DNA from 2 places in the Pseudoalteromonas sp. S558 genome. Region 2 is predicted to be linked to the other one. Evidence: predicted binding sites of a transcription regulator. Region 2 holds the regulator's gene; the other holds the start of a gene.
The links. The regulator sigma-54, encoded in region 2, starts transcription at its own class of promoters, with help from an activator protein. The targets are predictions, from matches to a motif close to GTTGGCACGNNNNTNGNNT.
Positions count from the first base shown of each region.

Region 1: the regulator sigma-54 is predicted to act here: its motif matches at 6,645-6,663, upstream of CWB66_RS01845 (BON domain-containing protein).

Region 1 covers NZ_PNDU01000019.1:23,022-30,918, forward strand. Annotated here, with positions in the region: gene secD (protein translocase subunit SecD) at 1-421, shown strand, start outside; gene secF (protein translocase subunit SecF) at 431-1,378, shown strand; gene CWB66_RS01820 (bifunctional diguanylate cyclase/phosphodiesterase) at 1,515-3,299, shown strand; gene CWB66_RS01825 (substrate-binding periplasmic protein) at 3,329-4,138, shown strand; gene suhB (inositol-1-monophosphatase) at 4,192-4,995, opposite strand; gene CWB66_RS01835 (VOC family protein) at 5,246-5,662, shown strand; gene CWB66_RS01840 (LiaF domain-containing protein) at 5,709-6,371, opposite strand; gene CWB66_RS01845 (BON domain-containing protein) at 6,699-7,265, shown strand; gene CWB66_RS01850 (YqaE/Pmp3 family membrane protein) at 7,408-7,566, shown strand; tRNA gene CWB66_RS01855 (tRNA-Ile) at 7,872-7,897, shown strand, end outside.
Region 2 covers NZ_PNDU01000077.1:59,959-67,855, forward strand. Annotated here, with positions in the region: gene CWB66_RS06205 (calcium/sodium antiporter) at 52-1,020, shown strand; gene CWB66_RS06210 (KpsF/GutQ family sugar-phosphate isomerase) at 1,024-1,995, shown strand; gene kdsC (3-deoxy-manno-octulosonate-8-phosphatase KdsC) at 1,996-2,547, shown strand; gene lptC (LPS export ABC transporter periplasmic protein LptC) at 2,544-3,098, shown strand; gene lptA (lipopolysaccharide transport periplasmic protein LptA) at 3,088-3,633, shown strand; gene lptB (LPS export ABC transporter ATP-binding protein) at 3,630-4,355, shown strand; gene CWB66_RS06235 (RNA polymerase factor sigma-54) at 4,425-5,924, shown strand; gene hpf (ribosome hibernation promoting factor) at 5,951-6,238, shown strand; gene ptsN (PTS IIA-like nitrogen regulatory protein PtsN) at 6,243-6,695, shown strand; gene rapZ (RNase adapter RapZ) at 6,715-7,560, shown strand; gene CWB66_RS06255 (HPr family phosphocarrier protein) at 7,606-7,878, shown strand.

The DNA.
Region 1 (7,897 bases), on a different contig from region 2:
TATGGTGGCAAACCTTGCACTTGCGGCTAACTTAGTACTGATTGTAGGTGTTATGTCGTTAATTCCAGGTGCTACGCTTACTTTGCCAGGTATTGCCGGTATTGTACTAACAGTTGGTATGGCTGTTGATGCTAACGTGCTTATTTTTGAACGCATTCGTGAAGAGCTGGCCGATGGCCGCAGCCCTCAACAGGCGATTCATTTTGGTTACGATAGTGCCTTTAGCACTATTTTTGATGCCAACATCACTACATTAATCGCTGCCATTATATTGTTCGCAGTAGGCACCGGCCCAATAGCAGGCTTTGCGGTTACGCTTGCGATTGGTATTTTAACTTCAATGTTTACAGCTATTGTTGGCACCCGTGCGATAATCAACTTGTTTGTTGGCGGTAAACGCATTGAAAAACTTTCTATTTAAGGAGCAGACATGCAAATTTTAAGTTTGGGTACTCGAACCCTTCGTTTCATGTCTCTTCGAAAAGTGGCTATGGGCTTTTCGACGTTATTAATTTTAGCGTCGTTTGCATCAATTTTTGTTAAAGGCTTAAACTTTGGTTTAGATTTTACCGGCGGTACTGCGGTAGAAGTTGGTTTTTCACAGCCAGCTGATCTTAAAAAAGTACGTGATGCGCTAGCTGATAACGGTTTTGCTGATGCATCGGTACAACTGTTTGGTTCAAGCCAAGAGATTTTGGTTCGATTAGCACCACGCGGCAGTGATGTAAAAGCGGAAGTAATTGGTAACCAAGTAATCGATGCACTTAAAAAAGCAGACGACAGCGTAGTAATGCGCCGTATTGAGTTTGTTGGCCCAAGTGTAGGTGAAGACTTAAAAGAGCAGGGTGGCTTGGCCATGTTAACTGCGCTTATTTGTATCTTGATCTATGTTGCATTTCGCTTTGAATGGCGCTTTGCTGTGGGTGCGGTAGGTGCACTATTACATGATGTTATTATTACTGTAGGTTTGTTTTCTGTATTAGGTTTAGAGTTTGATTTAACTATATTAGCGGCAATCCTTGCGGTAATTGGTTATTCACTTAACGATACTATTGTTGTATCGGACCGTATTCGTGAAAACTTCCGTAAAGTACGCATCGACGATACCGTTGAAATTATTGATATTTCACTTACGCAAACACTTAACCGTACACTTGTAACATCAATCACCACTATTTTAGTATTGATTGCCTTGTTTGCATGGGGCGGACAAACTATCCACGGTTTTGCAACTGCATTGCTGTTTGGTGTGTTTATTGGTACTTATTCTTCAATTTATGTAGCCAGCTCGGTTGCTCTTGCAATGGGCGTAAGCAAAGAAGATTTAATACCAGAAGTAATTGAAAAAGAAGGCGCAGACCAAGACGCTATGCCGTAATGGATTTGTAACTGCTTTATAAAAAAACCGCTCCTTGAGCGGTTTTTTATTGTCTGTTGTTTGGCTATCTGCCATATAACGGTCATACAGGGTTGTTACTTTGTCGCTCTTATCATAATTATAATTGGGCCTAGCAGTGACTGTGCAACGTAAAGTTTTAGAATATATTTTAGATAACGGTGAAATAACCACATTATTCCAACCTATTTTTGATATATCTAATCACACTATTTTAGGCTACGAAGCCCTTAGTCGAGGGCCTAAAAATAGCCCTTTAGAGATGCCAAATAAGCTCTTTGCAGTTGCTCATGAACATGGACTGATTTCTGAACTTGAGTTGTTATGCCGCTCCAAAGCAATCGAAAATTTTGTAAAGTTGGCCTTGCAAGGAAAACTGTTTTTGAATGTAAGCCCTAAAACTTTACTCGATCCGTGCCACCCCAAAGGAGAAACCCTGCACTTAATTGAGCAATTTGGTTTAGCGGCCAATCGCGTAGTGATAGAGGTGACGGAGCAAGAAAAAGTAGACGACGGTTTCTTGTTGTTAAAAACTATAGCGCATTATCGAGAGCTGGGTTTTACCATAGCAATAGACGATCTGGGAGCTGGCTATTCAGGGCTAAAGCAGTGGTCAGAGTTACAGCCCAACTATGTAAAAATAGATCGTTACTTTATAGATTACTGCGATCAAAGTGAGGTTAAAAAAGAGTTTTTAAAATCAATTACCGTGCTGGCTAGAGCAACTAACACCTCCGTGATTGCTGAGGGGATTGAGCGTCCGGAAGAGTTGGCATTAGTCGAGGGTTTAGGTATTAAAAATGTACAAGGTTTTTTACTCGAAAAGCCAAGTCAGCAACCAAGTTACGATTTTAGATCAGAGCAAATACAAGCCCTTACGCTAAAGGAAAAAGATCAATTTGATCAATCTATGGCAATAGGGTTGCTAAACCTCACACAAGCTCAAATTGGCAGTGAAACACGCTGTAAAGATGCTCATAAGCTATTTGAACAGGATAAGTCGATTATTAGTATCGCGGTATTAAACCAGCAAAGTCAGCCTGTGGGGCTACTACACAAGGATCAACTAACCGAAGTGTTTGCGGCACCTTATGGCCATGCGCTTTACGATAAGCGCCCAGTGACAGCCTTAATGGATAAGCATCCATTGGTTGTCGACGAAAATCAAAAACTAGATACGGTGAGCCAGCAAATAACGGAGCAAGATTTTGATATTCGTCGTCATATTGTGATTACACGCAATAATAAGTATTTGGGATTAGCGCCACTTAGAGATATTTTAAAACATATAACAGAAGAAAAAATTCGTCACGCCCAGCATGCTAACCCGTTAACGATGTTACCTGGCAATGTGGCAATAAATGAAACAATCGAGCAGAGATTGCGAAGCAAAGATAAGTTTTCTCTAGCTTACATTGACTTAAACCATTTTAAGCAATTTAATGATTTATATGGCTATGCCAGTGGCGACAGTGTGATCAAGCTGTTAGCGGATGTAACCGTGCAAGCTTGCGCAAACAGTGCTAACTTTGTAGGACATATTGGTGGCGACGACTTTATGGTTGTGTTTGATCAAACCGACGCGGTCGCTATTTGTAATACTATTATTGAACAATTTGAACAGCAGTCGAGAGTCTTCTTTACACCTGAGCATATAAACAATAAAGGGTACTGGGCAACAAATCGCGAAGGCGAAAAGCAATTTGTGCCTTTACTTACTTTATCAATAGGCTTAGTGGAACCTGATTTACAGCAGTGTAAAAATAGTCATCAAGTCGCTGCATTAGCAACGGATGCTAAAAAAGAAGCCAAACGATATCGCCATAGCTATCTTTTTATATGTAAACGCAGAAGGCCAGCCCCCGCAGTAGTGCGCTTAACAACTAATAAAAGGGCGATTTAAAACCATAGGTGATAACTAAAATGATAACTATGTTGCCATTGAAGTATTTAATTAGTGCGATAAGTTTATTTGCGTGTAGCGCGATAGCAAACGAGGTTAATATTGTACATATTGCACAAGAGCAGCGTGAGCAATATGTTCCTGACGATTACTTGAAAAAACTACTCAGCAAAGCGCTCGTCAGCGCACAGTATCCTGCAGATATTCGAAGTGTATTTATTCACCCTCACCAGCAACGGATTTTAATTGCGCTTGATACAGAAAAATTAGATTTATATTGGAGTATGAGCAGCCCGGAGCGAGAATCATTAGCTATAGCGATTAAAATACCTTTATTTAAAGGCTACATAGGCAAAAGGGCATTACTGGCCAGTAAAGACAGCTTGGCTAGTTTTAAAGGTGTTAATACCATAGAGCAGCTTAGCAAGCTTTCTGCTGTGCAAGGGCATGATTGGCCTGATACCAAAATAATGGAATTCAATGGCTTGCATGTAAGGCCACTTGCAAATTATCAAGCGATGTTTACTTTAACCAGCAGTGGGCGTATCGATTATTTTCCGCGTTCATTTATAGAGGTGCATTCTGACCTTGCGGCTAACAAGCAAAGCAACCTCTCAATTGTACCTAATCTTTTCATAAGCTATCCAACTGGATGTTATTTCTTTGTATCAAAGCGTAAACCAGAGCTTGCAGAGGCAATTGAAAAAGGATTAAAAATAATGCAAAAAAATGGAGAGTTTGATGCGTTGTTTAATGAGTACTTTGCCAAAGAGATAAATAACTTGCCTTACAGTAAAGCTGATACTGTTGAAATTAAACTCGACAACCCTTATTTTTAGGCACAAAAAAAGGAGCCCAAGCTCCTTTTTAACATGCTATTAAACGCATTAAATTAGCGAAGTAACGACTCAGTTAATACTGGACGAATTTCACGAATAATTGCTTGAGTGAGTTTTGGCGAACCACAGATGATATTGCCACTGTGGTTATAGTTATTGCCACCAGCGAAATCTACAACCATACCGCCCGCTTCTTTAACCATTAGTTCGCCCGCAGCAGAGTTCCACGGTTTTAAACCAATTTCAAAAAATCCATCAACACGACCCGCTGCAACATATGCCATATCTAAAGCAGAACAACCCGCACGACGAATGTCTGCAGTGTGAACAAATAATGCTTTAAACGCTTCGGTGTATGCATCCATGTGGTTTTTGTTTTTGAAAGGGAAACCAGTAGCAAGTACAGTGCCTGCAAGAACCGTAGTTTTGCTAACACGTAAGCGTTTGCTATTAAGTTGAGTACCTTGACCGCGAGATGCAGTGAAAAGTTCACCACGAATTGGATCATAGATAACAGCTTGGTCTAAACGACCTTTAACTTTAAGTGCGATAGAAACCGCATAATGAGGGATGCCTTTGATGAAATTAGTTGTTCCATCGATAGGATCTACAATCCATTGGTAATCATCATCCTTGCCTTTATGCTCACCTAATTCTTCACCAACAATAGAGTGAGTAGGGTAAGACTGTAAAATAGTGTCACGAATTACGGCTTCGGCTTCTTTATCAATGTTAGTTACTAAGTCGTTAGCGCCTTTTTGTTGCACTTCAACTTTTGATAAATCTTCACTTGCGCGAAGTAAAATTTTGCCTGCGTTGCGCGCAGCGCGAACCGCAATGTTTAACATTGGATGCATGGAGTTACCTTTGGGTTGTAAAAGAACGTTTATATATTTCAGCCGGCGTATTTTAGCGACTTTTGACATAAAGTAAACAATAAACCCCAAATACTTATGTTTGTTTTTTATACAACATTGAAAGTTTAGCGTATTTATTAAAATATTTAGAGGGGATGCTGCTTTTAAAATAAAAAACTAAAAATAACACTTTACCTAAAGTTAGCTTGAGGTTTTATCGTGTGCCTAAATTAATAAACAGGAACACATTATGTATTTAGAGCACGTTAATTTAGTCGCTAATAATATTGAGAGCATGCTTAAATTTTATCAAGCCGTCTTTCCGAATTGGTCAATTAGAAGTGAAGGCGAGGGTACTTGGTATGGAAAGCCCAGACGCTGGGTACACTTTGGCGATGACACCCATTACATAGCAATAAGCGATCATGGTGAAGGTGAAAACAGAAACCTATCGGGTCATCAGGTGGGTTTTGCGCACTTTGCTTATGTAACTAATAACCTAGATGAGGTAATAATACGTTTAAATAAAGCAGGCTTTGTAATAAGTAAGGATGGCAGTGACAACCCATTTAGAAAAAACGTCTACTTTGTTGATCCGGCGGGTTTTGAAGTAGAGTTTGTCGAGTATTTAAGTGATATCCCCAGTGAAAGAAATAATGATTTGTAGCTTTATACTAAGCACCGTAAATTACGGTGCTTAAACATACTCAATATTATTGACGATTATTACCAGCTCCCAGCTGGGTTTTTAGCTCATTAGCAAAACTTATAAATTTTTCTTTTATGGTGCGTTTAATTTTTACTTCAACAGAGCCTAACACTGCTCTTCCTTCAATATGAATAGTGGGTCCTTGGCGCTTATTGAGCGATACCGATTTATTTTCAAGGCTACTTAAAATACAAAACATTTTAGACACTACGTTTACATGCTCCGGTACGTAAATTTCATCGCTGCCAAAAATACAATTAACGTGAATAGTCACATTTTGATGAGCAAAAATAGCGTCAGTAAAATCAAGTACCACCGAACCCATAAAATTGCTTAGATAAATATTTTTTGGCACAACCCATTGGCCACTTCGCTCGTTAGAGCCCAAGATGCTGCGTAGCGTAAAGTCATCATCACTGTTTTGCTGTGCACTGTAGTGTGGTGTGAACTGCGATTGTTTTTCGGCTTTGTATTGCTGATCGGTATTAAGTGTTAAATCTTCTACTAAGGCGAGTAGGGCTTCGTTATTAGATGCATCCATCGCTTTATCTAAGCGCCTTTCAAATGCATCAACAGAAATAATTCCATGACTGTAATTATAAATTAATTGATCAATGACTTGTTCGCGCACTTGCTCTATTGGACGGTCTTCAACTTTTACAGACATGGGCATTCCTTATTATATTCGCTATTAATATTGCTCTTGTTAGTTTGATTGCAAATCATATACCACTTATAAGTACTTTAATTATCAATGGGTTAATTTTTAACTCGTTTTTTTATTTCGTTATATTAACGATAGATTAACCAAAACAGCAATTATCTAGCTAATTTTACTATTTGAGAAAGTTTTACCGATAAGTCTGTAAATACTGGCATAGCCATAATCAAATTATTATCAGAATTAAGCTTAACTCATTGATTTTTAATATTAAATAAAGTTGGCCTAAAGTTCGCATTAATAAAAGTGTCTTTAATCAAAAGGAGAAAGATTATGAAAACATTTAACAAATCTATTATCGCGGCTTTAGTTCTTGGTTCTACGGCTATGAGTGCCCAAGCAAACAGCTGGGAAAACGAAAGTAAAGATGCTTGGATTGATGGTAAGGCAGAAACAGTTCTTCTTATGAACACTAATCTAAACAACTTTGACATTAATACAGATGTAAAAAATGGCAAGGTAGTACTTACAGGTAAAGTTGATAGCGAAGTAGAAAAAGAGCTAGCAGAAGAACTTGTACTTAGCCTAGACGGCGTATCTGGTGTTGACAACAGCCTTACAGTTGTTAAAAATATGGATACTAAACACACAGACAAAGACATGATGAACGATGATGATAACGACTTAACTGACGCTAAAATCACCACAGTAATCACAACGCGTTTCCTGTTTGACTCAGAAGTGGGCGGAACAGATATTGACGTTGATACCGACAACGGTATAGTAACCCTTAATGGTTCTGTAGAATCTGAAGCTGAAAAACAGCTAGCAGTTAAAATCGCTAAAAATGCTGAAGATGTTCGTGACGTAGTTGATGAGTTAACTATCGTTGCTGAATAACACAGTGTAGCTAAAACCCAGCATTGCTGGGTTTTACGTTTTTTATACCAATAACATTAAATCAGTGAGCTATTTAATGCTATAGAAAGGTCATATTTTTAATGAAATTGGTATTAATACTTAATTTAAATGGAGTTTTATCGTGGATATCATTCGTATAATATTATCTGTTTTATTGCCGCCGCTGGGTGTGTTTTTACAGGTAGGCTTAGGTTTACATTTTTGGTTAAATATTTTACTAACCTTGTTAGGCTATTTCCCAGGACTGATACATGCAATTTATATTATTGCTAAAAAGTAATACTGTTCAACCCGCTGCATAAGTCGCTGTGACTTGAAAATGACGATTTTTAAGTTTAGAGGTAAATTGAATTTATCAGCGGGTCGTAATTTTAATCAGTCCACACCTTCACCGTTCGCTCTAAGTTTTGTAAATTTAATATTTACACCCACCGAAAGTTTACTATTTAAGCAGTTAGCTTACTGATTGTTAAAATAAATGTTTTTGGTAGTGACAAGCCCCTAAAAAGTTTTTATACTGCAGTCCACTTTAGTCACTCAGGTGATTAAACGTTTCAAAATTAACTGTTTCAGTTATATAAAGTTGGCCCCTTAGCTCAGTTGGTTAGAGC
Region 2 (7,897 bases):
GCTTTTGTTACTATTCGCGCAATTACTATTTTGAATAACTGGCTTAACACAATGGTTACCTCGTTTGTTATTTTAATTCTTGGTTTTGCAGCTCTAGTTTGGAGTGCAGACAGGTTTGTTTTTGGTGCAGCAGCGCTTGCAAAAAACTTTGGGGTTCCAACTCTAATTGTTGGTTTAACTGTGGTAGCGATGGGTTCATCAGCTCCAGAAATGATGGTTTCAGCTTCGGCAGCACTTGCTGGTAAAACGGATACTGCGGTAGGCAATGCCATTGGTTCAAACATAACAAACATATTACTCGTGTTAGGTATAACTGCATTATTTCGCCCGCTTTCAGTATCATCTGGTACATTAAAACGAGAAATACCACTGGTACTTCTCGTATCGTTAGCTAGCTGGTATATTTTTTCTGACAACTACTTTTCATTAGCTGAAGGCGTAGCCTTGTTAATTGGCTTCATTGTCTTTATTGGCGGATTAATTATTGTATCTATGCGTGCAAAAAATCAAGACGACCCATTTGTATCAGAAGCCTGTGATGACGTGCCTAGCAATGTACCAACAAAAAATGCTGTATTTTGGTTAGTCATTGGCATGATATTACTCCCTGTCAGCTCATATTTTTTAATTGGTTCTGCTGTCGACATTGCTAAGTTTTTTGGTCTAAGCGACCTAGTAATTGGCCTAACTATTATTGCTATTGGCACCAGTTTACCAGAGCTTGCAGCTTCTATTGCCGGTGTGCTTAAAAACGAAGATGACTTAGCTCTGGGTAATATTGTTGGCTCAAATATTTTTAATATTTTAGCGGTGTTACCACTGGCTGGTATTATCAACCCATCAATCATTGACCCTTCTGTAGCAAGTCGTGACATACTAATAATGATTGGTGCAACAATTGCGCTTATTGTTATGTCATTGAACTTTAGAGGCACACAACGCATCAATAGAGTAGAAGGTAGCCTATTGTTAATCGCATTTTTGGGCTATCAAGGATATATTTTCAGTCAAGTAGGGTAAATAATGGCAGCGCTAAACTTTATTGAACAAGGCCTTCGCGTTTTAAACATAGAGCGCCAAGCACTGAGTGATATTGCACAATATGTAGATGAAAACTTTCATCAAGCTTGTCAATTAATATACGATTGTAAAGGTCGCACTATTGTTATTGGCATGGGTAAATCCGGTCATATTGGCAATAAAATAGCAGCCACACTAGCCAGTACTGGTAGTCCCGCTTTTTTTGTACACCCTGGTGAAGCAAGCCACGGGGACTTAGGAATGATCACTAAAAATGATGTGGTAATGCTTCTTTCCAACTCAGGTGAGACTAGCGAAGTTTTAAATATTATTCCCGTGTTAAAACGCCTTGGCGCAAAAATGATAGCGATGACGGGTAATGAAAAGTCAACCATGGCAACACTTGCAAACGTACACGTATGCATAAAAGTAGAACAAGAAGCCTGCCCGTTAGGCCTCGCACCAACAGCAAGTACCACAGCAACACTTGCTATGGGCGATGCAATAGCTGTCGCCCTTTTAGAAGCCCGTGGATTTACTGCCGATGACTTTGCACTTTCACATCCAGGTGGCAGCTTGGGCAAACGCTTATTACTTACTTTGAAAGATGTTATGCACGGCGGCGCAAACACGCCTATTATTAATATTTCACAAACAGTAAAAGACGCACTGATTGAAATGTCAGCTAAAGGTTTAGGAATGACCTCTATTGTTGATGAAAACCAACAGTTAACGGGACTATTTACTGATGGCGATTTACGTCGCATTTTAGAGCAACGAGTTGATATTCATACCACGCAAATTAGCGAAGTAATGACTAAATCATGTACGACCGCAACCCAAGACATGCTGGCTGCCGAAGCACTTAATATTATGGAACATAAACGTATTAATGGTTTAATTATTGTCAATGAGCAAAACCAGCCTATCGGTGCACTAAATATGCAAGACTTATTGAAAGCAGGAGTATTATAAATGCAATTTGAAGAACTCTATCAACCGCTAAGCGATGATGCTAAAGCACGTGCTAAAAAAGTAAAATTGCTTATTTGCGATATTGATGGTGTATTTTCTGATGGGCGTATTTACTTAGGCAACCAAGGTGAAGAACTAAAAGCATTTAATACTAAAGATGGGTTTGGTATAAAAGCGCTCATTAATAGCGGCTTTAACGTTGCGGTTATTACTGGACGTCACTCGCAAATTGTACAAAACCGTATGAGTAGCTTGACCATACAACACATCTACCAAGGTCAAGAAAATAAACTCGTTGCTTATGAAGAACTAAAACATAAACTTGATCTAACGGATGAACAAATTGCTTATATTGGTGATGATGGTCCTGACATGCCAGTGATGGAATTAGTTGGCTTTGCAGTCGCTGTTAACGATGCTCACCCGCTAATTAAGCGCCTGTCACACTACACCACACAAATGTCTGGCGGCTTCGGTGCAGTAAGAGAGCTTACAGACTTATTAATGCTAGAAAATGGGCACCCACTGACCACACAAGGTACAAGTTCATGAATATAGCGCGCATAATATTAAGCGTTTTATTCATCAGCTGTATGGTTTGGCTTTGGTACCCTTATTTTACGCAAACAAACATTACTACACAGAGCGCATCTGAGGTTATAGCTGAGCCTGATTATACTGCAATAGAACTAAAACAAACTGCGTATGATGAGCAGGGCAAAATAAGTCACAAAGTGACTGCTGCCAAAATGGAGTTATATCAACAATTAGGTTTTACCTTTTTTGAAAAACCTATTTTTACTTTATATAACGAAAAACAGGCTTGGCGCATTAATGCTGATGAAGCAACCCTGTACGAAGGTAAACAATTAATTTTAGAAGGTAATGTTGTCGCTAAAAATCTAACCGATAAAGCAATGATAGAAAAAATCGATGCCGATAATATTCAAGTAGATATAAAGCTACTGACAATGCGCTCAGAGCAACCTGTAGTTGTAACTGGACCTAATTTAAAGATCACTGGTAAAGGCCTTGAAGCCGATCTAAAAACCGAAGTGATAAAACTTATTAACCATACGCGAACCATATATTATGACCAATAAATTTTCAAAAATACTTATTATCCCAACGTTTTTATTAGCATTTAACAGTAATGCAGCAGAGCAGTCGAATCAACCGGCTGCCAACCAAATCTCAATAAGTGCCGATAAACAAGAAGGCCAATTAAAAGCCAATGTGGGTATTTTCGAGAAAAACGTTGAAATTATTCACGGAAATCGCCGCATTACCGCCGACCGCTTAGAAGTACACAAACGCGAAGAGCTCGGTGATAATAAGCAGCTATTAATTGCCACAGGCAGTCCGGCACATTTTGAAGAAAAACAACCCGACGGCACGACTATGAGCGCAAGTGCTGATGAAGTGCGTTACGATGTATCTAAGCGTTTTTTAACGCTTGTTGGTAATGCGCAAGTATCGCAAGCTGGGCAAAAAATAAATGCAAAAAGTATTACTTACGACATAGAACAGCAATTAATTAGCGCTGAAAAAGATGAAAATTCAACGGATCGCGTTCACACAATTTTAGTGCCTATTGAAGCTAAAAAAAGTAAAACAAGCGATAAAGGCCAACCATGAGCACATTAAAAGCAGAACTATTAGCCAAAAGCTATAAAGGCCGTGAAGTTGTAAAAAACGTCGGCCTTGAAGTTAAAGCTGGCAGTATTGTTGGCTTACTTGGCCCAAACGGCGCTGGTAAAACCACCACGTTTTATATGATTGTGGGCTTAGTACCTAGCGATAAAGGAAAAATATCTATCGACGATAACGATATTACTCTTTTACCTATGCACAGTCGTGCTAGATTAGGCATAGGCTACTTACCACAAGAGTCTTCAATTTTTAGAAAGCTAACTGTTTATCAAAACTTAATGGCAATTTTAGAAACACGTAAAGAGCTTAAGAAGCAGCAAAGAGAAGATACACTAAATAATTTATTAGACGAATTTAATATTCAACATATCCGTGACAGCCAAGGTATGGCGTTATCGGGTGGTGAACGTCGCCGCGTAGAGATAGCCCGCGCATTAGCGGCTAATCCCAAGTTTATATTATTAGATGAACCGTTTGCGGGCGTTGACCCAATCTCTGTACTTGATATAAAAAAAATCATAGAACATCTTAAAAATCGTGGGATTGGTGTGTTAATTACCGATCATAACGTAAGAGAAACCCTTGATGTTTGCGAAAAAGCCTACATTGTTTCTCATGGAGAGCTGATTGCATCAGGTACTCCAGAACACGTATTAAATGACAAAACAGTACGCGATGTTTACTTAGGCGAGCAATTTAGGCTGTAACATTTACGCCATGTCTTTAAGCATCTGCTAGTATTAATTATAACAACATAAAAGGATTGTTAGAGATACATGAGGCAATCACTACAGCTGCGCATGGGCCAGCAACTTACAATGACTCCACAATTGCAACAAGCTATTCGTTTGTTGCAACTCAGTACATTGGATCTCCAGCAAGAAATACAAGAAGCGCTCGACAGCAACCCACTTTTAGAGGTTGAGGAACAAGACTATTCTGAAGACGCTGCAGGTAAAAATGAACAAAAAGCAGACACCGATGATATAACAGTTAGCGCATCTGCCGACGATGCTCCAAGCGAATACGAACAAGACAGCGGCGAAGCACTTGCTAAAGATACGGTAAGTGACGACATGGCGATGGATGTTAGCTGGGACGAGTACATGAGTGCAGCTCCAGCCTCCTCATCAGGTCCAATGCCTGAAGACGAGTCTATATACCAAGGTGCCTCTACGGAAACGCTCCACGAGTATTTAATGTGGCAACTTCAACTAACGCCATTTAGCCCTACTGATGAAGCGATTGCGATTGCTATTGTAGAAGCAGTAGATGATTCAGGCATTTTAACACTGAGTTGTGAAGAGATTCTCGAAAGCTTCAACCAAGAAAACGAAGATGATAATGAAGTTGAACTTGATGAAATAGAAGCTGTTTTAAAACGCATTCAATTATTTGATCCTGTAGGTATAGCAGCGCGTAGTTTACAAGAGTGTTTGTGCATTCAACTTAACCAGTTTGATAAAGAAACACCCTATATTAATGAAACAAAAATGATTTTAACCGAGCACATAGACTTATTAGCAGCTCGCGACTATCGTACATTAATGAAAAAAACGAAGCTCAAAGAAGAAGAGCTTAAAGAAGTAATGACACTCATTCATACGCTAAACCCAAAGCCTGCAGATACGATTGTTAGGGAAGAGTCTGAGTATGTAATTCCTGATGTGTCAGTGAAAAAAATTAAAGGCCGCTGGGTTGTTGAACTAAATCCAGATAGCATGCCAAAAATTCGCGTAAACAGCCAATATGCTGCGATGTCTCGCACGGTTAAATCAAGCGGTGATAGCCAGTTTATACGCTCGCATTTACAAGAAGCTAAATGGTTTATTAAAAGCTTAGAAAGTAGAAACGATACATTATTAAAAGTAACTAACTGCATTGTTAAGCAGCAGCAAGGCTTTTTTGAACATGGTCCTGAGGCCATGAAACCTATGGTTTTAAATGATGTTGCTGAAATGGTGGAAATGCACGAATCAACTATTTCGCGTGTAACCACTCAAAAGTATATGCATACACCTCGGGGTATATTTGAGCTTAAATACTTTTTCTCAAGTCATGTAAGTACCGAAAATGGCGGTGAATGCTCATCTACAGCAATACGTGCACTTATCAGAAAATTAATCGCTGCAGAAAACTCAGCAAAACCATTGAGTGATAGCAAAATAGCGGATATATTGGCTGAGCAAGGAATTAAAGTAGCGAGACGTACAATCGCAAAATATCGCGAATCTCTGGCTATTCCACCGTCAAATCAGCGAAAAAGTCTGATTTAAGACGCAAAACAAAGAGGGTAATGCTTATGCAACTAAACTTAACTGGTCGTCACGTAGAATTAACTGATTCACTAAGAGACTATATAAATACCAAATTTGCGAAGCTAGAAAGACACTCTGATCATATTAATAATGTTCATGTCATTCTTGATGTAGAAAAACTAAGCCAAAAAGCAGAGGCAACAATACATGTTAGTGGTGCTGAGTTATTTGCCTCAACTGAGCATCAAGACATGTACGCTGCCATCGATTCGCTGATTGATAAGCTCGATCGCCAAGTAATTAAACACAAAGAGAAGCTTGCTCGACACTAATATGATGAAATTAAGCTCACTTATATGCCAGGACTGCAGCAAAGCTGCGGTCCTTTTTAATAGCAAAAAAAGAATTTTAGAGTTTATCAGCGAACTTGCTCACGATAAGCTTCCGTACCTTTCTCAACAAGATATTCTTAGCGCTTTACTAAGTAGAGAAAAGCTAGGCAGTACTGGTATAGGTAGAGGCATAGCGATCCCTCACGGGCGAATGAGCGGTGCACAAGAGCCCTTAGCCTTAGTACTCGTTAGTGAAACACCTATTAGCTTTGATGCAATTGATAATCGTCCCGTTGATATTTTTGTTGCACTCATAGTACCAGATGGTGATAACCAGCAGCACTTAAAGACTCTCGCAACCATTGCTGATAAACTTAACGACAAAGAATTTTGTAAGCAATTGCGCAGTGCAAAAACGGATACCGAACTGTATCAAGTTATTGTTAAGCAATCGTGATTAATATAAAGGGTGATAAATGGAGTTAATTATCATAAGTGGCCGATCGGGTTCTGGAAAGTCGGTTGCTTTACGCGTTGTTGAAGACTTAGGTTATTATTGCGTAGATAACATTCCGTTAAATCTGTTACCTTCTTTGGTACGCAGCGTTTCTGATAACTACGATAAAATCGCAGTGAGCATTGATGTACGAAACCTTCCTAAGGAACAAGAACAGTTTAATGATATTCTTGAATACTTACCCGGTTTTGCAAAGCCTACCTTATTTTATTTAGACAGCGAAGATCAAACACTGATAAAACGTTTCTCTGAAACACGCCGCTTACATCCCCTATCGGTTGACTCACTGCCGCTTGATTTGGCAATCAAAAAAGAAAAAGAATTACTTGATGTGCTAACCACTCGAGCCGATTATATGATTGACACAAGTGACTTAAGTGTCCATCAACTTGCTGAATCTATTCGTGAAAAAATATTAGGAAAAAAAGACAAGCAGCTTATTGTCACGTTTGAATCGTTTGGTTTTAAACACGGCATCCCTAAAGAAGCAGATTATGTATTTGATGCACGCTTCTTGCCAAACCCTCACTGGGAGCCTGAGTTAAAACCGTTAAATGGCTTAGATCAACCTGTTAAAGATTATTTAGCGAGTCATAGCATAGTGCAAAAGTTCACATGGCAAATTCAAACTTTTGTACAAACATGGTTACCGCATTTAGAACGAAATAACCGCAGTTACCTAACGATTGCTATTGGCTGCACTGGTGGGCAACATCGCTCAGTGTATTTAGCACAAACAATTGGTGAAAGCTTTGCGATGACACACCCCAATGTAAAAATTCGCCACCGAGAACAAGAGAAATAATTTTCACATAAAATAATAATCAGTTCAGCTTAGGTAGGGTAACGTATGCGCTTAGAAGATACCTTTTTAATACAAAACAAATTAGGGCTACATGCTAGAGCTGCAACTGTATTAGCTCAATTAGCCGTAAAGTTTGACGCTTCGATAACCTTGTTCCAAGACGAAAAAGAAGCAGCGGGTGATAGCGTACTCGCATTAATGCTACTTGAAAGCAGCCAAGGTAAAGAAGTTAAGGTAGTATGTGAAGGCCCTGATGCAGAGCAAGCCTTGGGCGCCGTTGGCCAACTGATATCACAGCGATTTAACGAACAAGAATAGTCAGTAATAAATACTTAAA